3 regions of the Bacillus sp. LH1 genome follow, and region 2 is predicted to be linked to each of the others. Evidence: riboswitches for the same ligand, from Rfam matches in the RefSeq annotation. Region 2 holds a riboswitch; each other region holds the start of a gene.
What was found. Region 2 has a riboswitch for S-adenosylmethionine ahead of ACX9TM_RS01865 (methionine ABC transporter ATP-binding protein). Riboswitches for the same ligand answer to the same signal wherever they lie in the genome.
Positions count from the first base shown of each region.

Region 1: it holds a riboswitch for S-adenosylmethionine, as region 2 does, so the genes downstream of both, ACX9TM_RS16735 (hypothetical protein) here and ACX9TM_RS01865 (methionine ABC transporter ATP-binding protein) in region 2, are expected to answer to the same signal.
Region 3: it holds a riboswitch for S-adenosylmethionine, as region 2 does, so the genes downstream of both, ACX9TM_RS13275 (ECF-type riboflavin transporter substrate-binding protein) here and ACX9TM_RS01865 (methionine ABC transporter ATP-binding protein) in region 2, are expected to answer to the same signal.

Region 1 covers NZ_CM175007.1:3,231,399-3,239,230, reverse strand. The annotation lists gene ACX9TM_RS16765 (DUF4430 domain-containing protein) at 1-327, shown strand, start outside; gene ACX9TM_RS16760 (energy-coupling factor transporter transmembrane component T) at 350-1,228, shown strand; gene ACX9TM_RS16755 (ABC transporter ATP-binding protein) at 1,201-2,862, shown strand; gene ACX9TM_RS16750 (ECF transporter S component) at 2,835-3,536, shown strand; gene ACX9TM_RS16745 (YwiC-like family protein) at 3,719-4,441, shown strand; gene ACX9TM_RS16740 (hypothetical protein) at 4,472-4,663, opposite strand; SAM riboswitch class I at 4,795-4,893, shown strand; gene ACX9TM_RS16735 (hypothetical protein) at 4,994-5,251, shown strand; gene ACX9TM_RS16730 (SWIM zinc finger family protein) at 5,514-5,903, shown strand; gene ACX9TM_RS16725 (NAD(P)H-dependent oxidoreductase) at 5,927-6,502, shown strand; gene ACX9TM_RS16720 (hypothetical protein) at 6,499-6,852, shown strand; gene ACX9TM_RS16715 (short-chain fatty acid transporter) at 6,893-7,832, opposite strand, start outside.
Region 2 covers NZ_CM175007.1:342,995-350,826, reverse strand. The annotation lists gene ACX9TM_RS01880 (HXXEE domain-containing protein) at 23-490, shown strand; gene ACX9TM_RS01875 (MetQ/NlpA family ABC transporter substrate-binding protein) at 655-1,497, opposite strand; gene ACX9TM_RS01870 (methionine ABC transporter permease) at 1,519-2,184, opposite strand; gene ACX9TM_RS01865 (methionine ABC transporter ATP-binding protein) at 2,174-3,193, opposite strand; SAM riboswitch class I at 3,317-3,423, opposite strand; partial or broken gene ACX9TM_RS01860 (cysteine hydrolase family protein) at 3,666-4,231, shown strand; gene pruA (L-glutamate gamma-semialdehyde dehydrogenase) at 4,482-6,029, opposite strand; gene ACX9TM_RS01850 (TSUP family transporter) at 6,184-6,954, opposite strand; gene ACX9TM_RS01845 (CamS family sex pheromone protein) at 7,051-7,832, opposite strand, start outside.
Region 3 covers NZ_CM175007.1:2,564,025-2,571,856, reverse strand. The annotation lists gene ACX9TM_RS13295 (LytS/YhcK type 5TM receptor domain-containing protein) at 1-31, shown strand, start outside; gene ACX9TM_RS13290 (YjcZ family sporulation protein) at 124-231, opposite strand; gene ACX9TM_RS13285 (energy-coupling factor transporter transmembrane component T family protein) at 368-1,168, opposite strand; gene ACX9TM_RS13280 (ABC transporter ATP-binding protein) at 1,161-2,861, opposite strand; gene ACX9TM_RS13275 (ECF-type riboflavin transporter substrate-binding protein) at 2,872-3,420, opposite strand; SAM riboswitch class I at 3,561-3,676, opposite strand; gene ACX9TM_RS13270 (aspartate/glutamate racemase family protein) at 3,831-4,511, shown strand; gene ACX9TM_RS13265 (macrolide family glycosyltransferase) at 4,602-5,789, opposite strand; gene lepB (signal peptidase I) at 6,048-6,578, opposite strand; gene ACX9TM_RS13255 (peptidoglycan D,D-transpeptidase FtsI family protein) at 6,655-7,832, opposite strand, start outside.

The DNA of each region.
Region 1 (7,832 bases), 2.5 Mb from region 2:
CCACCACCAGTACCACCAGTACCTAAAGCAAAACAAGTAACAATCTCGGTAAAAGGAAATAACGGATATATAATGGGTGCGAAAAAGATGGATGTACAAGATGGCGATACTGTGTATAAAGTATTACAACGTACAGGATTAGATGTTGATGCAAGCGGATCTAGAGATAGTATTTATGTAAAAGGTATTAATGATTTATATGAAAAAGATATTGCGGATACTAGTGGATGGAAATATCGTGTGAACGGTGCTTTTCCAAACCATAGTGCTGGTGTAGCTACGGTAAAACCAGGAGATACAATTGAGTGGGTATACGTATTACAATAAGAAAGGCATTCGGTAAAGGGCTATGAAAATAAGTTTTTCTTCTTTACATCCTTTTGTGAATTTTTTCTATTATATCGGGGTGATGATACTATGTACGATGTGTCTTCATCCTCTTTTTTTAATTGGAGCAATAGTATTAATTATTATGTTAAATGTGATGCAAGGAAATAGCGAAAAGATAAGAAAGATGCTACCGAGCACAATTGTTTTCTTTTTTATGGTAATTTTATTTAATTCGTTATTAACGCATAGAGGTCGAACTACGTTATTTTGGTTAGGTGATAGCCGTATTAAGCTTGAGGCGATTATGTTTGGAATAGTAATGGGGTTATTACTAGTTGCAGTTATGTTTACGTTTGCGTCATACAATGATATTATTTCCAGTCATAAATTTTTATATTTGTTTTCAAGAATTTCACCGAAAGTTGCATTGTTAACGATGATTACAGTGAGATTTGTTCCTTTGTTTATAAGGCGATTAAAGAAAATCACACTCGTCCAAAAAACGAAAGGTGTGCAGGTAGATTCAGGTTCGATAATAGAACGCGTCAAAAATGGTATGCAATTGCTGCAAGTATTATTAATTTGTTCATTAGAAGATGCACTGCAAACGGCAGATTCTATGCAAGCTCGTGGATTTGGTGTAACGAAGCGTACGACGTATATTCGCTATAGAATGGAAAGGCGTGATTGGTATACGCTCAGTTATTTAATCATTTTATTTATAGCTGCTATTGTATGTAGTAATTATGGCGGAGGGAAATTGATTATTTATCCGAAAGTCGAATCTATTTTATTCCAGCAATACGATGGAATGATGTTTGTATTATTTACACTGTTTATTAGTTTACCAATTATGATGGAAGGAAGGGAATGGATATGGTGGCGCATGCAGAAATAAACAATTTATCATTTGTATATGCTGATGAAAATAAAAAAGCGTTACAGCATATTTCTCTTTCTGTTCAAAAAGGTGAGTTTATTGCACTTGCTGGAGGATCGGGATCTGGGAAGACGACGTTATTAAAACATTTTAAAAAGGAGTTACTTCCAATTGGTACGCGTTCTGGAGAGATATTTTATGAGGGTGTTTTAATAGAGGAAGTAGCTGATTTGTTATCTGCCCAAGAAATTGGGATGGTATTTCAAAACCCAGAAAACCAGATTGTTATGGATACAGTGATTCAAGAATTAGCATTTTCTTTAGAAAATATCGGATTACCATCACATATTATTCAAAAAAGAATAGCAGAGCTTATTAGCTTTTTAGGATTTCAAGATTTATTGCATCAATCTGTTCATACGTTATCTGGTGGGCAGAAGCAGCTTGTCAATTTAGCTGCGGTATTAGTTATGCAGCCGAAATTGCTATTATTAGATGAACCGACAGCGCAGTTAGATCCAATCGCTGCAAAAGAGTTTTTAGGATTATTAAAACGGATTAATGAAGAACTTGGAATTACGATTATTTTAAGTGAACATCGTTTAGATGAAGTTATCCCGCTTGCAACACGCGTTGTTTGTATGGATAATGGCCGTATTATGTATGATGGTAGTCCTAAAATTGTTATTACGGATATGTGGGGAGTAGAAACATTCCGTCCATTTATTCCGCAAATTCCAAGGCTATTTTTAGAGTGGAATGTGAGAGATATTCCGTTTACAGTGCGAGAGGCGCAAATGAAAATGAATGATTTTGCAGCGATATCATATGTAAATGACCCAATAGCACAAAGTGAAAAGCAAGAGGTAATTTTAAGCGCAGAGCATATTTCCTTCCAATATGAAAAAAATAGTCCGCTTATTTTACGTGATTTATCAGTTCCAATTGAAAAAGGAAAATGGGTAGCGCTCGTTGGGAAGAACGGTACAGGTAAGTCTACACTGTTAACGATTTTAGCAGGATTACAAAAAGCGAGAAGAGGAAAAGTAAAGTGGAACGGAAAAGTGGTACATAAAATCGATTCGAAAGAACGGTTTAAAAGTATTGGGTATGTATCGCAGCATCCGTATTACCATTTTACATTTGATACAGTATGGGACGAGGTTTATGAACGTGCGCGTGAATTATATGGAGAACAAGGAAAAGAAATAGCAGAAGATACGCTAAAACAGTTTTGGTTGTACTCGCTTAAAGAACGCCATCCGCATGATTGTAGCGGAGGAGAGCAACAATTACTTGCGTTATGTACAACGTTATTATCAAAGCCAACGTTATTATTACTTGATGAACCGACAAAGGGATTGGATCCATGGAAGAAAGAAAGAGTAGGAGAACTATTTAGGAAGCTGCAAAAAGAAGGTACAACAATTGTAATGGCAACGCATGATATTGAGTTTGCAGCGAAATACGTGGATCAATGTATGATGTTATTTGATGGAACAGTCATTATGAATGATGCACCGAAAGAATTTTTTAGCGGCAACTTCTTTTATACAACATCTATTAATCGATTCATTCGAAAAGAATTGCCATATGCATTAACGTGGGAGGATGTGTACGAAGCTTGTCCAAACAATATGTTGCATTCATAATATGTATCTTTGCAGTAATAATCGGCACATTACTCTTTACGACACTTGTTATGGATGGTTATTACATGTTAAGTAGTTTGTTTCTATTAGCGGTTATTATGTTACCTTTCTATATCCGTTTTGAAAGAAAGGCGTTTGTTTCACGTGAAATTGTTCTCGTTGCTGTATTAGCGGCAATTGCAGCAGTAAGCCGGGTGCCATTTTCTATTTTACCAAGTGTACAACCAACTTCTTTTGTCATTATCGTTTCTGCAATTGTATTTGGAAGTGAAACTGGTTTTATGATTGGTGCTACAGCAGCAATCGTATCTAATATTTTTTTAGGACAAGGTCCATGGACACCGTGGCAAATGTTTTCGTGGGGCATGATTGGTTTTATAGCAGGTTTACTTCGTAATACATTTTTTATGAAAAAGCTATGGGGAAGACTTCTTTACGGAGTAATTGTTGGCTTTTTATTTGGCTGGATTATGAATTTCTGGGGCCTTCTCGGTTTTATACGAGAAGCAACATGGGAAACTGTCATTTCGTATTATATCGCAAGTTTTTACTTTGATTTGAGCCATGCGATTTCGAATGTTATTTTCTTATTACTATTTAGTACTTCATGGATTACGATTCTTACAAGATTTAAAAAGAAATACGGTATATTAGATGAGCATAACGTGACATAGAAAAGCATACTCATATAAGGTAGGGTCGCGACTTACATATTCGTTTGCCTCTTTCATGCTTCTTACATAATGTAAGGAGCATTTTTTTGTCAAAAAATCGATTCAATATGCATCCGCTATTATATAAAATTATTTGTATAATTGTAGGTGAGAACTTTTTTCAAAAGGGAGGTGTATAGTTAATGAAGTTAGTTATTCCGAAGCAACATGGTGCATGGGCCATGCTTGTTATTCCTTTTTTATTAAGTGTCATACTTGGGAAACCTACTATTTATCATATTCCATTGTTTTTAGCGTGGTTCTTTATCTATTTAGCTACGTACCCATTTCTTACGTACATAAAGCAAAGACGAAAAAAAGAGTTTTTACAAGTTTCCATTATTTATTTTCTTATTGCGTTCCTATTTGGGATGATTTCTTTATTATATGAGTGGCGAATTCTTTTATTCGTAATAGTAATGATTCCATTATTTATAGTGAATATGTATTACGCTCGTCAAAAAAATGAAAGAGCACTATTAAATGATATTTGTGCGATTATTGTGTTTTGTATCGGTGGGTTAATTAGTTATTCCTTTTCAATGAAGCAAATCGATCATACAGCATTATTCATTGCGCTTATTTCATTTTTATACTTTTTAGGTAGTACGTTCTATGTGAAAACGATGATTCGTGAAAAAAATAACCCGAAGTATCGTCTTATATCTTGGGGATATCATATCGTATTAACGATAATCATATTTGTGATTAATCCGTGGTGTTCTCTTATTTTTATACCAAGTGTCATTCGAGCAATTGTGTTGTATGGCAAAAAAATTTCTATTAAAAAAGTAGGAATTTTAGAAATTGCTAATTCTGTATATTTTTTAATCATAACGGCAATAATTATGAAGTATGCCATTTGAAAAAACTTCCCATCAATTGATGGGAAGTTTTTAATCTTTTTCTAAAATGTGAACGGTGTACTCGCAACGTTGAATAGCTTGTTCAACAGCATAAAGTGATTGTTCAATACGAGCGCGATTAAAATCTTTTTCAACTGTTTCGAGCGCTTCTTCTAAACAATTTTTAGCTTCTTGTAATGATTGAAAAGAATCTTGTACATATCCGCGAGCATTTTGATGCATTTCATAATCCTCCTTGCATGTTCGTATATGGGTAGTATGAACAGTAAGGAAGAAAATATAATTTGTTATATTTATTATATTTGTTTGACAATTAAAGTGGAATTACGTATAGTAAGAATTAAGTGAATATTTTCTTATCCAGAGAGGTGGAGGGACTGGCCCGATGAAACCCAGCAACCGCGATGCAGGTGCTAATTCCAGCAGAACATATTTGTTCTGGGAGATAAGACGAAGATATATACGTAACTTCTTCTTATCGGAGAGGTTTTTTTATTGCAAAAAAACCGATTACGAAAATTTATATTAAGAAGAAAGGGGTTGCGCATTACTGTGACACTCGAAAAATACGTAAAACTGCGTAGTACAGTTTATGAATATATGATAGAGCAAGATAAGCCGATATCATTGTTAGATATTCAAGAACATATCGTTTCGCATCATGAAGGAAAATTCACGAAAAAGATGTTGCATCAATTTTATTTATCAAGATTATTAGACGAACTAAAACTGGATGGGAAAATTACATTAGCTGATGAATATCTCTATGCTGAAAAAGGGGTATTGTATAAGGCGAGAAAAGGGAGCTAAGCTCTCTTTTTTTCTTAAAATAACGGAGTATGTAGAGTAAAAGACTGCTAAAGCAGCCTGATACAGGGAATGGTGTTGAGTGTGTAGTGTCAAAAATTGAATGTGCCTGAAAGAGGCAATTCATATCGGCTGCAAATGAAAAGAGACACCTTCGCCGAATAGGTGTCAGTCGTTTTGTCACGTAGACTTGCTACTTAACAGTAATTAGAATAACATGCAGGATTTTTGAAGTCAAAAGGGAATTAAAGGAAGGGGTACAATTATGTACGCTTACTTATTAAAAGATATAACGAAATGGATCCCAAAGTACATTGTAGATAAGGGATATGAATATTATGAAGATGGGCATGTAGAAGATGTTGAAATACAAGATAAAAAAGTGTTTGCTTTCGTTACTGGAAATGCAGGGAATTATGAAGTAGTTATCGATCTCGAAGATTTTTCAGAAAGTAACTGTGAGTGTCCCTATGAAAATTATTGTAAACATATGGCGGCAGTTGTTTATGATATGCAAGGTGCTGGTGAGAGTGCAGTTAAAGAGAAACTGAAAGATTTAGAAAAAGAAGAGTTACTTATATTATTAAATCGATTGTTGCAAAGTTCGAAAAACGTACAAATTGTAGAGAAGTTATTAAAGAAGGAGAAACTTTAACGTATAGAGGGAGTTGTTTTGTAGTGAACGTACTAATTATATATGCTCATCCTAATCCTTCAAGTTTTAACGCGGCGATTTTCAATCATGTGCAAAAAGGACTACAGGAAACAAATCATTCAGTTACCGTACTTGATTTATACAAAGAACAATTTGATCCAGTCCTCGTATTTAATGAAGAGAAGAAAAGACGCGATTTAGTAAATGAAGAGGAAACAGCTCGGTATAGAACGTTAGTAGAAGAAGCAGATACACTTCTATTCATCTATCCAATATGGTGGTGGGGGATGCCAGCAATTTTAAAAGGATTTATCGATCGTATTTTCGTAGCTGGATTTGCTTATAAATATGAAGGGGCTCTGCCGAAAGGATTATTGCAAGGGAAAAAAGCATGGGTTATTAATACGTTAGACTCGCCTCTATGGTACGTCGCATTGTTATATCGATCAGCAGATTGGATTATGATGAAGAGAGGTATTTTACGTTTTTGTGGCATTCGCGATATAAAACGGTCAGTGTTTCAATCTGTGAAAACGAGTAAAGTATCAAAGCGTGAGAAATGGTTATTACAAATAGAAGAAAAGGCTCGTGCATTATGAATGAAGTCGATCGTATTATAAACTGTGTTCAGTATGATGGCGAACTTTTTCGGAAGTATGTTACGTGTTTACTTCAATTGAAAAAATGCAGCGAAACATTTCAGCAAATTCAAATAGAGTTAAGAAATGATTATTTAATAAGAGGAATTTGTGAAAGAGAAGTTGATCAGGTAGTAAGGGGAAGTAAAGAATATGAAACATATTTTCTTCCTAAAGCGTTACAGTGGAATTTTTTGAGGGAACATCCACACCTGATCGGAAAAATTTGCGAAGATTTTTTTGCATTTGAGTCATTACATCTTACGGAGTTAGAGTGGGAGAAGATTATAAATTGCGTGGGAAATAAGTGATTTATTATGTAAAAAAGCTAGTATAAAACTAGCTTTTTGTTTAAATAAATAAGAAACATAGACTAATGATAAAACCCGCATATAGTAAGTTCACAACACAAAATCCCATAATGTCACGAGCACCTAAACCAGCTATCGCTAATGCTGGTAATGCCCAGAAAGGTTGAATTAAATTCGTCCAAGCATCGCCCCATGCAATTGCCATTGCTGTTTTTGCAGCAGGTACACCAAGTTCAGCGCCAGCTGGAATCATAATTGGTGCTTGCACAGCCCATTGACCGCCACCAGATGGAACGAAAATATTAACGATACCAGCACTTAAAAAAGTAAAGAGCGGGAAAGTTGATTCGTTTGAAATGCTAATAAAGAAATTAGAAATAGCTCCTCCAAGTGAAAGTCCTTCACTATTTGCTCCAATCATCATGCCCATAATTCCTGCGTAAAACGGAAATTGAAGTAAAATGCCAGAGGCACTTTTCGTAGAGTCTGAAAAAGCGCGAATATACTGAATCGGAGTGCGGTGGAAAATAAGTCCAGTAATTAATAACATAAAAATCACGATATCGAGAGTAAGATTAAATCCTTTCGTATAAAAGTAATTGAAAATATAAATGAGACCTAACAATCCAACGCAAAGTGTAATAATAATGCTATTTTCCATCTTTTCAGCGAACGTATTTTTTTCTACTTCTTGAGCAGCAGCTTCTTCATGGAACACGCTAGGATCTACAGTTATCGTATGTTTTTCATCTGGATGCATCGCTTTATTAATGAGAGGCATCGTAATGAGAAAAATAATAACTGGAACGAGAGCGTATGGTGAGAATAACGTTTCTGTTATTGGAATCGCCTCTTTAATACTTCCAGCAGTCGTTTTAATTAACGTTTCACCGCCTGTTGCTAACGTAAGAGGGATAGAGGCAGAAAGACCGGCATGCCAAATGAGAAATCCAGAGTAAGAAGAGGCGATTGCTAGTCTA
Region 2 (7,832 bases):
CTTATTGGAGTGATGTAAGTTGATGAAAAAGCATTCCACTACTATACTCTGGATCATTCCCTTATTATTTTTCATTCATAACCTTGAAGAAGCTTTCCAAATGCCACAATATCTTGCTAATCAATTTTCAATCCGTCTTATAACTAGCCAACAATTTTTCATTGCCATTTCCGTATTAACAATCTTTGTATTACTTATCGTCTTTCTATATCAACTTAACTTCTTGTCTTCTATATGCTGGATTATTTTTATACAAGGGGCCATCTTCTTTAACTCTGTTCAACATATTATTTTGTTTTTCATTTATCGCTCCTATAACCCCGGCGTAATATCAGCATTTTTCATTACTCTCTTTTCTATTTTCTTTTTTTTATCCAAAAAACACTTAATTCATCAAAAGCAATTCGTAATTACACTCCTTTTCAGCTTATTTTCTTATCCCATTATAATTTGGATTACCTTACTGTTCGCTAGCTATTTTCATTCATAAAAAAAGACCAGGAAAACTCCTGGTCCATTACTCTACTTAACAAACATTGGATTCTACGTTATACAAAATTGGAAGGTACAGAATTAGGGTTTGTTTGTTAAGTTTATATGTTGAACGAACTAACAGCGGAGGGGTTCCTTCTGTTAGTCCATTAAACCCAATCATTATTTTACGATTTTTTCAAGCTCCTCAAGTGAAAGATCTACTGAAATTGAACCATCATTTGTTTCTTTCTTAATTGCATCTGTTACTTCTTTTGAATGGTATAATTCAATTACTTTTTTCAGTGTTGGATCATCTTTATCTTTCGTACGAGCTGCGAAAATATTAATATAAGGCTTCGCATTTTCATTCTTTGGATCTTCTAAGAAAATAGGATCCTTCGCTGGATCTAATCCAGCTTGACCAGCAACACCGTTATTAATAACTGATGCCGCTACATCTTTTAACACACGAGGTGTTTGCTGTGCGATAACCGGTGTAATTTTTAATTTCTTCGGATTTTCAGCAATACCACTTGGATCTCCAAATAGACCAAAATCCTTTTTCAGCTTTAATAATCCAGCTGCATCAAGAAGTTTTAATGCACGTGCTTGGTTCGTTGGATCGTTTGGAATTGCAATTTCTGAACCATCTGGGATTTCATTTGATTTCTTATATTTTTCAGAGTATAAACCCATTGGTGCAATTTGTGTTGTACCAACAGCTGTAATATCTAACTTATGTTCCTTTTTAAATTGCTCTAAGAACGCAATATGCTGGAATGAGTTTAGTTCAATATCTCCATCAGCTAACGCTTTATTTGGCGTTGTGTAATCAGAGAACTCAATCAGTTTAACTTTAATCCCTTCTTTTTCAGCTTTTCCCTTTACAATTTCCCAAGCGTTTCCATCCGTTCCAGTTACACCAATGCGAACTGTTTTCTCTTTTGCTCCTGCATCCGAGCAGCCACTTAACGCCGAAATCCCTACAATCGCTGATAATGCAAATGCTAAAATTTTCTTCATTTTCTTTTCCTCTCTTCCTTTTTATGATCTACGTAACAAGACTTTCGCAAAGTAATTTCCTAAATTTTGAGCTATCTGTACGAGAATAATAAGTAACACGACCGTTACGAACATAACTGATGTATCAAAACGTTGATAACCATATGTCATTGCTAAATCACCAAGACCGCCACCACCGACAAGCCCAGCAACTGCAGAAAATTCAATTAAACCAACTGTCATAAATGTGACACCTAAGATTAATGGTGCTAACGCTTCTGGTACAAGGATTTCAAAAACAATTCTAATTGGCGAGGCGCCCATTGCTTGCGCTGCTTCAATTACTCCTTTCGGAACGGAAACAAGGTTTGTTTCAACCATTCTAGCAATACCAATTGATGCGACTAACGTCATCGGGAAAATTGCCGCTGCTGTTCCAATCGTCGTTCCGATAACACTTCTTGTTAGTGGACTTAAGGCTACTAAAAAGATAATGAATGGTACCGGACGAATTGTATTAATTATGATGTTAAGAATAGAAAAGACCCATTTATTTTCTAAAAAGTTTCCTTTTCTCGTTACATATAAAAGTAAACCTAGAGGTATACCAAGAATTGTAGCAAATATAAGGGTTACAATTACCATTAAGAGGGTATCCCCCGTCGCATCTAGTATGCGCGGCCAAAATATACTCCAATCAACTCGCATGAGCTTCTACCTCCTTCAGCTGCACTTGCAGTCTTAGATGTTGTAATGCTTTTTGAATTTCCCTCTGCTCACCTTGCAACTCTACAAGAAGATTTCCAAATAGCACATTTTGAAGTTCAATAATATTTCCGTACAGTACATTTACATCGACGTTATAGTTTTTTGCGATATATGATAGTACCGGCTGTCCTGTCTCCTCACCAGTAAATGTTAGACGATAAATTTGACCACCATTTTGAATTTTCGCTAGAACACTTTCCGGTAAATGATCATTAATGACAGAACGTACAAAGTTTTGAGTCGTCTTTGTTTTTGGTTGCGTGAAAACATCAAACAGTTTTCCTTCTTCAATAACTTTTCCCTTCTCCATTACAGCTACACGGTGACAAATTTCTTTCACAACATGCATTTCATGTGTAATAAGAAGAATTGTTAAATTGTATTCTCTATTTACTTTCTTTAATAAGTTTAGAATTTCTGTCGTTGTTTCTGGATCTAAGGCTGATGTTGCCTCATCACATATAAGAATATCTGGCGATGTCGCAAGTGCTCTAGCAATGCCCACACGCTGCTTTTGTCCACCTGATAGCTGCTCTGGGTAATAGTTTGCTTTATCTTCTAACCCTACAAACTTCAGCAGTTCATTTACTCTTTCTTTTATCTCATTCTTTGGTACTTTCGCTAACTTTAATGGATAAGCAATATTTCCAAATACTGTTCTTGAATTAAATAAATTAAAACTTTGGAAAATCATTCCAATTCTTTGTCTCAGTTTACGTAATTCTTTCGTCGATAATGATGTAATATCTTTATCATCTATTGAAATCGTTCCTGCCGTCGGTCTCTCTAACATATTTACTAAGCGTAATAACGTACTCTTTCCAGCGCCACTAAAACCAATAATGCCAAAAATTTCGCCTTTCTCAACTGATAATGTTACATCCTCCACCGCATGAACAGATTGCCCAGCTGATTCATACACTTTACTTACATTGTTAAAAGAAATCATTTTTTCCCCTCCTATATGCTGTAAAAACTTGAAGTAGAGCTTTCGAGGTAAAATAAAAAGTGCTCTCCTTCTTATCAACCATAAAGATAAGAAGGAGAGCACTTATATGTACTCGTTCACATCTTCTCATCTTCCAAGCCTTTATATGGCTTGCTGGAGTTAGCACGGTATTAAAAAAACCCGTTGCTGAGGTATCGTAGGGCCAGTCCCTCCACCTCTCTGGATAAGAATGTATCGATTTAATTGTCGTTTAATTAATTCTCATTATAGAACTCAGAATAATAAGAGTCAATACATTTTTTAGAAAAATATTAATTATTCCTTTATTAAAATTTTCAGATGAAAATTCATGAGAAAATAGTAACTTTCAAGGTTATTTAAAATTCTTCTTCCTCATATTTTTAAACAGGAGAATCTTCTCTACGAATTGAATAAATTTATTTGAATATGAAACTCGGAGGAAGATAAATATATGAAAACAGCTCTTTTACTCATCGATATTCAAAACGATTATTTTCCAAATGGAAAGATGGAATTGCGTAATCCAGTAGAAGCAAGCGAATATGCTAATCAGTTATTACAACACTTTAGAACAAACAGCGAACCTATTTTTCATATCCAACACGTAGCTATAAAAGATGACGCTACTTTTTTCCTACCTAATACAGAAGGTGTACATATTCACGAAAGCGTACGTCCACTTAGAGAAGAAACAGTTATAGTCAAACATTATCCAAATAGCTTCCGAGAAACTAATCTTCTAGAGCAATTAAAACGTTTAAATATTGAACATGTCGTTGTATGTGGGATGATGACTCATATGTGTATCGATGCTACAGTAAGGGCTGCATTCGATTTTGGCTTTCAATGTACCGTTATACATGATGCTTGTGCTACAAAAGACCTGTCTTTTAAGAACGCTACTATACCAGCTGTTTACATTCACAATACAATTTTAGCTAGTTTAAATGGCGTATATGCAAATGTAATAAGCACGCAAGAATTTTTAGCTACATAAAAAAACACTCCTTTCAGTGAGCAAAACCGAAAGGAGTGTTCCTTGTCGAACCATAGATTTTCTTTCAAATTGTATTATACAGGAAATTCTCAAAATGAATACTAAAAAATATGACTAATAAGTCAACTTTTCTCATCATTTTATTTCTGTTCACATGTTTATCCCGCTATTAATAGGTTTTAGCTCATTCCCTTCGAACGATGGTAATATATAGGATTTCAATTTTAAAAGGAGCTCTTCACATTCTGTGAAGAGCTCCTCTACTATTTCTTATAAAGTTTCAGAAGTAGTTTTTGCTTGCATGTGAAGTGCTAAGTAATCAGGTCCACCAGCTTTAGAGTCTGTACCAGACATGTTAAAGCCACCGAATGGTTGGTAACCTACGATTGCACCAGTACATCCACGGTTGAAGTATAAGTTACCAACGTGGAAGTCTTCGCGTGCTTTTTCAATATGGTCACGGTTGTTAGTAATAACAGCACCTGTTAAACCGTATTCCGTATTATTTGCAATTGCAAGTGCATGATCGAAGTCTTTCGCTTTACAGAATGCTACTACTGGTCCGAAGATTTCTTCTTTCATTAAGCGAGCATCTTCTGCAACGTCAGCAACGATTGTTGGTTGGATGAACCAACCTTTAGAATCGTCTCCTTCGCCACCTGCTAAGATTCTACCTTCTTCTTTACCAATTGCAACATAGCTCATTACTTTATCGAATGCAGCTTGGTCATTAACAGGACCCATGTTTGTACCTAATACTGCTGGGTTAGCAACTGTTAATTCTTTTGTTAATTCAACAGCACGATTTAATACATGATCATATACATCTTCATGGATTACTGCACGAGAACATGCAGAACATTTTTGTCCTGAGAATCCGAATGCTGATGCAACGATAGACTTAGCTGCTAATTCAAGATCTGCTTCTTTATCAACAACGATTGTATCTTTACCGCCCATTTCAGCGATAACGCGTTTTAACCAAATTTGTCCTGGGTTTACTTTCGCTGCACGCTCATAGATGCGGATACCTACATCACGAGATCCCGTGAAGCTTACGAAACGTGTACGAGGATGATCTACTAAGTAGTCACCAACTTCAGAACCGTTACCTGGAACGAAGTTTACTACGCCAGCTGGTAAGCCAGCTTCTTCTAATACTTCCATAAATTTCGCTGCTACTACAGGAGTTGTACTAGCTGGTTTTAGTAATACTGTGTTACCAGAAACTAAAGCAGCTGTTGTCATACCTGCCATAATTGCGAATGGGAAGTTCCAAGGAGAAATGATAACACCTACTCCTAATGGAATGTAAGAGAAACGATTATATTCAATTGGACGGCTTTCTACTGGAATACCGTCTTTTAATTTTAACATTTGACGACCATAATATTCCATAAAGTCGATTGCTTCTGCTGTATCAGCATCTGCCTCATTCCATGGCTTACCTGCTTCTTTTACAAGAATAGCAGAGAATTCATGTTTTCTGCGACGAACGATTGCTGCAGCACGGAATAAAATGTCTGCACGCATTTCTGGCTTTGATTTTCTCCAAGTTTGGAATGTTTCATCCGCTACTTGCATTGCTTTTTCAGCTAACTCACGGCTTGCTTTTGAAACACGACCAACAAGTTCCTCTTTATTTGCAGGGTTTACAGAAACAATTTTGTCTTCTGTAGTGATTTTTTCTCCCCCAATAATTAATGGATAGTCTTGTCCAAGATAAGATTCTACTTTCTTTAAACCTTCTTCAAACGCTAATTTGTTAGCCTCCACTGAAAAATCTGTAAATGGCTCATGTTTGTATGCTACTACCATTTTTTTTAGCCTCCCCTTAGAAAAACGTTTACATTTTACAACATTATTCTACACGATAATTTAGATTTATTCAAATATTCCTAGACTTATATTTTAAAAATTAATAAATTTTTAAAATATAATAAAAAAAAGAGATTCATACATGCGTATGAATCTACAAAATATGAGTATATTCCAAAACATTTTTCCCGATCAATAATATAGTAACTAATAAAAACAAAGTCCTTACATATCCAACACCTTTTTGAACCGCAAACTTCGATCCAAAATAAGCACCTAAGATCATTGATAATCCCATGATAATACCGTATTCAAAATGAATTATATCTAAAAATAAAAAAGTAATTAAAGATACAATATTACTAACAAAGTTCAAAAGTTTTCCAGATGCTGCCGCTTGAATAAAATCCAAGCCAATTAATAAAAATGCAAAAATTAAAAACGACCCTGTCCCTGGTCCAAAAAATCCATCATAAAATCCTATCATTAAAATAGCAAAGAAAAATATTAATGTTTTTCTTTGCGTCATCTTCTTATAGGTAGACACACTTCCCCAATTCTTTTTTGCAATAATATAAATAGCAATAAATACCAACATTACAAGTACTAATGGGCGTAAAATATCCGGTGGAATAAATTTTACTACTAAAGCACCTGCAACAGCTCCAACAATAGTTAACGGGATTAACTTTCCTACAATTTTAAAATCAACTTTTCCTGATCGAATAAAATACATCGCACTCGTAAACGTCCCCATTGTTGCCGCTAATTTATTCGTTGCAATTGCCGAAGCTGGCGATAAGCCAACAAACATAAGCGCAGGAAGCGAAATTAACCCTCCTCCTCCAACAACGGAATCAATAAAAGCTGCTAAAAAACCGAATGCAATTAATAAAATAATGACTTGAAAACTTAATTCTTCCATGAGCTTTACCCCTTACCCCTATTTTTTACAACATTTTAAATTATAACAAAATTACATAAGAAAAAAAGCTGTTCCATAGAGGAACAGCCTTCATATTTAATCTAAAATCTTCACAAGTGGTTCATCTTGTTTTGCTTCACGTATAATAATAGCTTCTGGGCGTTCTACAGATTTAATCGTTACTTGTACTTTCATATAATTCGGGAAGTATTCCATAACAAGCCCTGCCACATATTGTGTAAAACCAACTATTTCAGCTTTTCCATTAAACTGGACAGGAATATCAAGCTTCATTTCTCTTAATTCATCATCTCTATACATACCAGTACCAATAACAGCTGTATAGTCGCCTTGGAAATAATCGCTTAGTTTTGCCTTAAAGTTGGATACTCTTGCAAGGTCTTCACGTTTATTATCTGTTTTCGCTTGCTCTGATGGGAACAAATAATATTTTTCATTAATTTGTTGCCAATCTTCAACCGTTTCACTACCTTTTTCAGCATTTGCATAAGAAACAAAGTTACCTGGCACGAGCGAAGACTTTGGAGCTTGGCGATAAATCGCAAATGTTATTGGAATATTTTTGGTTTCAGGTTCTTTTTGATGTATGACTTTCAAAATTTCTTGCGCCATTTTTTTCCCTTCAGCTAACATCTTTTCATCCGGGATTGCAGCTTCACGTGGATAACCATGCTCTTCGTTAAAATATTGAACAGAATTCATTGCTAATCCAACTACCATACCAACGCGTTCCTCGCCGTTATCGCCTTTTTTCACATAATAATCATGCTCTAAAATATTTGAAATATATATTGGATTTTTTTTATTTTTCACTTCTAGTGATTCGGATCCTGTTCCTAATGCAGGGTTTAATCCTA
Region 3 (7,832 bases), 2.2 Mb from region 2:
ATATAGTGAGAATACGCATTTAAACAAATAAAAAAGGAGCATAGTTGCTCCTTTTTTATTTGTTTCGATACATAAGTATCTTCAATGTTTTTTTAGTTTACATTTGTGAAGACTAATTAAAAATTAGTATCCTCCGCCCCAGCAGCTGCATCCTACAATTATTAATAGAATGAATAACACAACTAGTAAAGCGAAACCTCCACCAAAACCACAAGAACCACCGTAACTCATATTTTCTCCTCCTTTTGGTTTGAAAACTAATAGGTAGTTGATCATTTTAACTGGTTCGTATTATACATTATGTATATATCCCTTTTTTGAGCATGTCTACATAAAAATAAGTAAAAGCACTCGTTTAAAGAGTGCTTTAAAATGGATACCAAAAGTTTTGAAATACGTTTAATTTTAAATATACCGCAACAATAAATATGAAAATACCGGCAAATAAAGCGATGAAATCTTCACGTTTCGCCTTACTTGTATAAAACCATGTACGTTTATCCTTCTTTCCAAATCCTCTTAAATCCATTGCATTTGAAACCGTATCTATTCTTTCTAGAGAATGAATGATTAGTGGCCAGAAAATTAAAACACGGTTCTTCATACGAACCCATAAACTTGCTTCTCCTTTTTCAAAAGCCACTCCTCTCGCTTCTTGCGCGTGTTTAATAATTTTATACTCAGACTGGATGTCAGGAATATAACGTAGTGCAATATTTATTGCATATGTAATCTTATAATGAATACCAAGTTTACTTAAGCTACTTACAAATTCGCTTGGATCTGTCGTGTAAATAAAAAGAAGTGTAAATGGTAATAACGTAAAATACTTTAATGAAAGTGTAGCTGCATAAAATAATGTTTCATATGTAATCGTTGCATATCCAACATGTAAAAACGCGGTATATGATTCAGTTAATTCAGATCCATGAGTTGGTGTAATAAATAAAATCATGACAGAGTTTAATAAACTAAATGTAAATATGACACTAAAAACAATTAAAATTTTACGAAATGGAATTTTAGCAATGCTGAGTCCGATACACCCAATAATAAATAATATTAGCAACACCCGAAAATCAAAAAACAAAAAAGTAAGCGTCATACAAAAAATAAATAAAAACAATTTCACTACCCCATCCATACGATGAAAATATGTACTATGCACCTTCCTCCCTCCTAGTACTGTCTAAATAAAGCTCCATAAATTTTTCTGGACATGCAATCCCACTAAATTTAATAAGCTTGGTTAAAGAACTCTCTCTTAAGTTGGCTCTTTGTAACGTTTCTTGATTGCCTAATACATCAAACACTGTGTTATCCGCAATAATTTTCCCTTCATGTAGAACTACTGCACGGTCTGTATATTCTAGCGCGAGATTCATATCGTGAGTGATAACAACAAATGAAATTCCCTTTTTAGCTAGGTTTTTAATAAACGACATAAATTGTTTATAATGATAATAATCTTGTCCCGCTGTCGGTTCATCTAATATGATAAGCTTAGGATTTGTTGTTAATACAGATGCGATTGTTAGTCTCTTTTTTTGCCCATAGCTTAGTGCTTGAATTGGCCAATTACGAAATGGATATAAGCCACAAATTTTTAAAATCCCTTCTACTTTATTCTTAATTTCTTCCTTAGAAAAATTATGTAATGTTAATGTAAATGAAACTTCTTCAAAAACAGTAGGCTGTGTAATCATATGATTTGGATTTTGCATCACGTAAGATATGATTTCCCCACGTTTACGAATAGACCAAGAACTAATATCTTCACCTTTTAACGCAATTTTCCCATTTTTCATTTTGTTTATACCTATAAGACTATGAGCTAATGTGGATTTCCCTGCTCCATTATGTCCTAACAGTGCCACAATTTCTCCTTCATATATTAAAAGGTTTACATTTTCTAATACTTTTTGTTTATTAGGGTATGAAAATGATAAATTCTCCACTTTAAGTAATTCCTTGTTTTTAGCATTCCTTTCTAATATGACTTGTTTCTCCATCCACTCTTTTATAACGTTGCTTACCTTTTCTTTTTGAAGGTTTTCCATTGGATATATTACGTCATTATTACAATCAAAGTGTAATCTCTTTAATGCTTCGATGTAAATAGGCTCTCTTAAGCCAATACGTGGTAATATATTTGACGCTAAGATTTCTTTTGGTGTTCCCATCGCAATGACTTTACCTTCATCAATTAATATAACTTTGTCTAAATCCAGTTTTAAAATTTCTTCTATCCTATGTTCGATAATAACAATCGTTTTATTATACTGCTCATGTATATCTTTCATAAGTTCTATCGTATGTATGGCGCTTAGTGGATCTAAGTTCGCTAATGGTTCATCGAACAATAATATATCCGCATTTGTTGTTAATAAACCAGCAAGAGAAACTGTTTGCTTTTGACCTCCTGATAATTCATGTGGACTTTGTTTATGAAACGTATGCATCTTCACCTTTCTTAATGAGTCCGAAACAATCTTTTTCATGTTATCTTGCTTTACACATTCATTTTCTAAATAAAAAGCTACATCTTCTTCTACTGTCAGACCAATAAATTGAGCATCTTGATCTTGTAAAATTGTTCCTACCTGTTTACTTTGTTCAAAAATACTTCCTTCCCTTGGGTCTTTACCGGCAATTAAAACGTTACCTGTGCTATTCCCTTCGTAAGAAAATGGGATTAGCCCATTTATACAATGAGCTAATGTCGACTTTCCTGAACCACTTCGTCCAGCAATTAGCACTTTTTCCCCAGGGTATATATGAAAGGTAATATCACTTAAAGTAGGCTGCGCAGCATGCCCATATTGAAAGGTGAATTGTTCAAACGAAATAATTGGTTGCATGTTAACATCCCTACTTTTCAATTTTTAAATGTGTATGTTTCTTATTGGATTTCGCCAAACCAATTGTAAGTGGCAATCCAAGTACTAAGAAAACGATGACATCGGAAATTGTTGCTCCTAATACTTGTATAACAATTTTGTCAAATGGTTCTCCCATCACAATAATATCGAATGCCCCAGCAAATATAATAGCAATGACAATACCAACTAGCCCAGTAATTGCTAAATAAGAAATATCCCCCTTGTTAAACGACCCGTTTTTCACACTAAAACCAACTCTTTTTTGAATAAGCCCCATTGAAAAACCAATAATTCCTGAACTAATAACCCATCCCCACCAAATACCCCATCCAGCAATCGTATCTGTTACGGTATGACCGATAAGTCCGATTAACAGTCCTGCCACTGGACCAAATAATGCTCCAAAAACAGTTAATATAGCTAATGCTGGTTTAATAAATGTATTCGGTGCAATAGAAAATCCCCAAAGTCCTAATATCCCGTATAATGCTGCTCCAATACCGATTGCTACTACTAACTTTGTTGATAATTTATTCATGACAATTCCCCTCTCATATTAGTCAACTTTTATTACTCTATATTTAATTTAAAAATGAATTATGCATCGACACTCCCTTTCTATACAACAAAAAAATGACCTCTTACATAAGAGGTCACTTTCTTTCACTTTCAAGAATCCTCTTATCTTTCAAAAAACACATCGTGTCCTCTGCGGAATTAGCACCTTCCTATAAAATTGCATAGGGGTTGCTGAGGTTTCTTAGGGCCGTTCCCTCCACCTCTCTGGATAAGTATTAATTTGTAATTCGTATTATGGCACTAAAGAATGTAAATTTCAACACTTTTCTTACTATTTTTATTTTTTATTAAATAGCGCATTTAAATCATTGTATTCTTATCGGAATTATGAAATAATGAATTCAAAATCGTTTCGGGGAGGAATGCATTATGAAAGTTATTGGTTTGATTGGAGGATTAAGTTGGGAATCTACATCATTATACTATAAACATATTAATACACTTACACTCTCTCAATACGATCAAAATGCGAAGCTAATTTTATATAGTATGGACTTTGGTGAAGTAACTACTTTATTACAAAACCATCAATATGAAGAAGTGAAAAATGAACTAGTTACAGTTGCAAAGAAAGTTGAAAAATCTGGGGCTGAATGTTTATTAATGTGTTCAAATACTGTACATCTATTTGCCGAGGAGGTAGAACAAGCAATATCTATCCCGCTTCTTCACATTGGTGATGTAAGTGCTAAAGAAATGGTAGAACAGAATATAAAACGTATCGGACTATTAGGAACAAAACAAACGATGGAGCAAGATTTCTATAAATCACGATTAGCGAAATATAACATTGAGACAATTATCCCAAATGACGAGGAAAGAACTTTTATCCACCATGTCATATTAGATGAATTAAGTAGAGGGATCATTTCAGAAACATCTAAAAAAAGGTTATTACAAATTACAAAATCATTAATTCAAAACGGCGCTGAAGGTGTATTATTAGGCTGCACTGAAATACCTTTACTCATCTCCCAAAATGATCTTGCTGTTCCCGTTTTTGATACTGCTTTTTTACATGCAAATACTGCTGTACAATTTGCTGGATAAGAATACACAAGCATAAAGGTGAGAACCTCTATGCTTGTATACAGTTACGACTAATTATCCCGCTATTTGCAGGCAGTAAAGCCCCACCAATTAAAGTTTTACTTTATTCAAAAGAGATTCAATAACTGCAATCGCTTCTTTTGAACCACCACATTCTAAAAAGCTATCATTAAGTTTTCTTATACCATATTTATACTTTTCATTTGAAAGTACATCTGTTACGGCCTCTTTTAAAGTGTGTACATTAACATGTTCTTTCAATAATCTATGTGCCGCTTCAAGCTCAGTTAATCTTTGCGCTATCATTGGCTGATCTTTATCATGCGGTATTATTACAAATGGGACATTATAATGAATGGCATCGTGTACACTATTCATACCGCCATGTGTAATAAAAACATCTGCTTCATTTAATATTTCTGATTGAGGTACGTATGGAGCAATTATAAAATTATCTGGTGCTTCCTTAATTTTAGAAATATCATTTCTATCACCAATTGCCATTACAACTATCCCATCAAAATCTGAAAAAGTATCAATACAAGTATTAAAGAATGGTTCGAGTCCTTCAAGCAGTGTTCCCATTGAAATATAAATAACTTTCTTTTCTTTAAGTGATTCCAGTGGAAACTTTATATTTGTTTTACGCTTTGAAATACTCGGTCCAATAAAAATGTTATTTTCCCCGAACGATTCGCTATTAGGTTGGAAATAACGACTTGTGTATACGAGACAAACATCACCCTTATTATTCATAAATTGAAGATTATTCTTTGGTTTTACTCCAAATTTATGTTCCATCTGATTTAGTAATTTTTCAGAGATTTCCTCTGGTTGAAATGGCATATCTGCATTTGGATGAAAAGGTAATGTCTTCAAAAATTCTGGCGGAATTAAAAATATAGGTGAGGACACTACACCTGGAACTTGTAAATATTCCTTTACTAACTCTCCTGCGCCAAATATATCATAAATTACGAAATCAAATTTTATACTTTCATATAATTGTTTCGTAATTTCTAATATATATAAAGAAGTTTGAACATGCACATGAAAGAAAGCATTTAACCCAGATGAGGTTTCAGCATCAATAGAAATCTCTTTTAATAGATCCGGATGAGTATGTACAGTAGCTCCTAAATCTTCAATTCTATCCTTAAAGTTTGCCGTTGTAATATAATGTACATTATCCCCTCGTTCAGTAAAGGCTTTTACTAAATTTAATGTAGGGTTTACATGCCCCTCTGCTGGAAAATTAACTACTAAAATATTTAGCACTTATTCCTCACTCCTTACATTTCACTGTTTTAATTAAGCATACTGTTATTTGTACAAGTAATCTCCCCCTAATAGTCCTAATATGCTTGCTACATTATATTGATAAATAATTTTCAGTCATCAACATAAAAAAAGCATCTACCTATGTAGATGCCTAACCGTGATAAGGAGTGTTCTGTGAGGTTAGAACAAGCTTTTCTGCTTGTCCTATGCTATCAATATATGATTGATTTTATAAAACGTGAATCGTTAATAGAATTATTTTATCCATTTTATATGATCAAATGGATAAAATATCATTTCTACTTTACCTATTATATTTGACTCATCAATAAGTCCAAGTGTATTCCTACTATCTTTACTATGATTACGATTATCACCTAACACAAATAATTTATGCGTAGGAACTTTTATTTCTCTAAAATTTGAAAAACGATTGGATACTTGTGACATATCTAAATGTATATACGACTCATCACGCTTTTTACCGTTAATAAATACCTCATCCTCTTTTAGTTGTATGTTATCCCCCGATAATCCAATAATTCGTTTCACATAGTAAGTAGGCGCGTCTTCTTTTTTTATAATGACAACATCTCCATGATGAAAAGACGATAAACAGACGTTTACCTTATTAACAAGTATATAATCTTTTTCATTCAAAGTAGGTTGCATCGAAATTCCTTCTACCATACAAAATAAAAAGGACTTATTAATAAAAATAACCCCTATTATAATGAATATGTAGCTACATATGTTCCTCCAATATTTTAGAATAAACAGCTTCATATATACCCCATTTCTAATCTATTCCCAGATAAAAACGCCTCTAGTTTACAGGAATGCTAGAGACGTTTCGTACATTTTAATTCTCTTTAGAGGCATCTGTTTTTGGCGCTTCACCAGTTAATCTCTTATTTTTCAAATCAAAATAAGCATCTAAAACTTCTTTTCCAATATCGGAGTTAATGCCCGATTTATCATTTTCAACCCATGGTACTACAACAGAAAATGCTACTTCTGGATCATCATATGGCGCATATCCAGCCAATGTTAAGTTATAACATTCTCTACGATCACCTTTCGCATTTCGCCCAATTTCATTTTCTCCACCATATACAGTTTGTGCGGTCCCTGTTTTACCAGCTGGTTTATATGGTGCTTTTTGGAATGCTCTTACTCCCGTTCCATCTCCCTCTTGAAATACTTTTCTAAATCCTTCTTTTACTTGATTAATATATTCTTGTTTCATATCGATTCTATTTAAAACAACGGGTTCTATTGATTGTACTACTTTACCAACCTCATCTTTTTGAACGGTTTGTTCTCTAATCTCTTGAACAATTTGTGGTTTCATTCGATACCCTCCATTTGCGATAGTCGAAATATATTGTGCAAGCTGAAGTGGTGTATACGTATCATATTGTCCAATAGAATAATCTAATAAGAAACCAGGCTGATTATCTTTTCTTCCAATTTGTCCTGCGGTTTCATTTGGTAAATCAATACCAGTTTGTACGCCTAGTCCAAATTGCCTGAAATAATACCTCATTTTATCAAAATATTCTTGTTTAATATCTAGTGAACTATTTTTCACATAACCCACGCCAGCAATTTTTAATGCTATATTAAACATATAAACGTTTGAAGAAACTTGTAACGCTCTTAGATCGTCTATATCACCAAAATTTTTCCAAGACTTCTTTTCCTTAGTTCCTTTAAATTTCATAGGTGCATCATAAAAATGTGTTCCAGGAGTTATTGCATTTGTTTCAAACCCTGTTAACACTGTCGCACCTTTAACCGTTGATCCAAGCTCATATGAACTTGTCAGCGTGCCTAAAGCATAATCTTCAACTTCCATTTTCCCGTCTTTTTCTACAAGCCTTTTCCCAGCCATTGATAATACTTGGCCATTTTTCGGATTCATCATCACTACGAAAGCACGGTCTAACATTGATTCTGATCCTTTATATTGTTTTAATATTTTTTCTATGCTCTCCTCTACTTTTTTTTGCAATTCCATATCTATTGTTAAAGTTA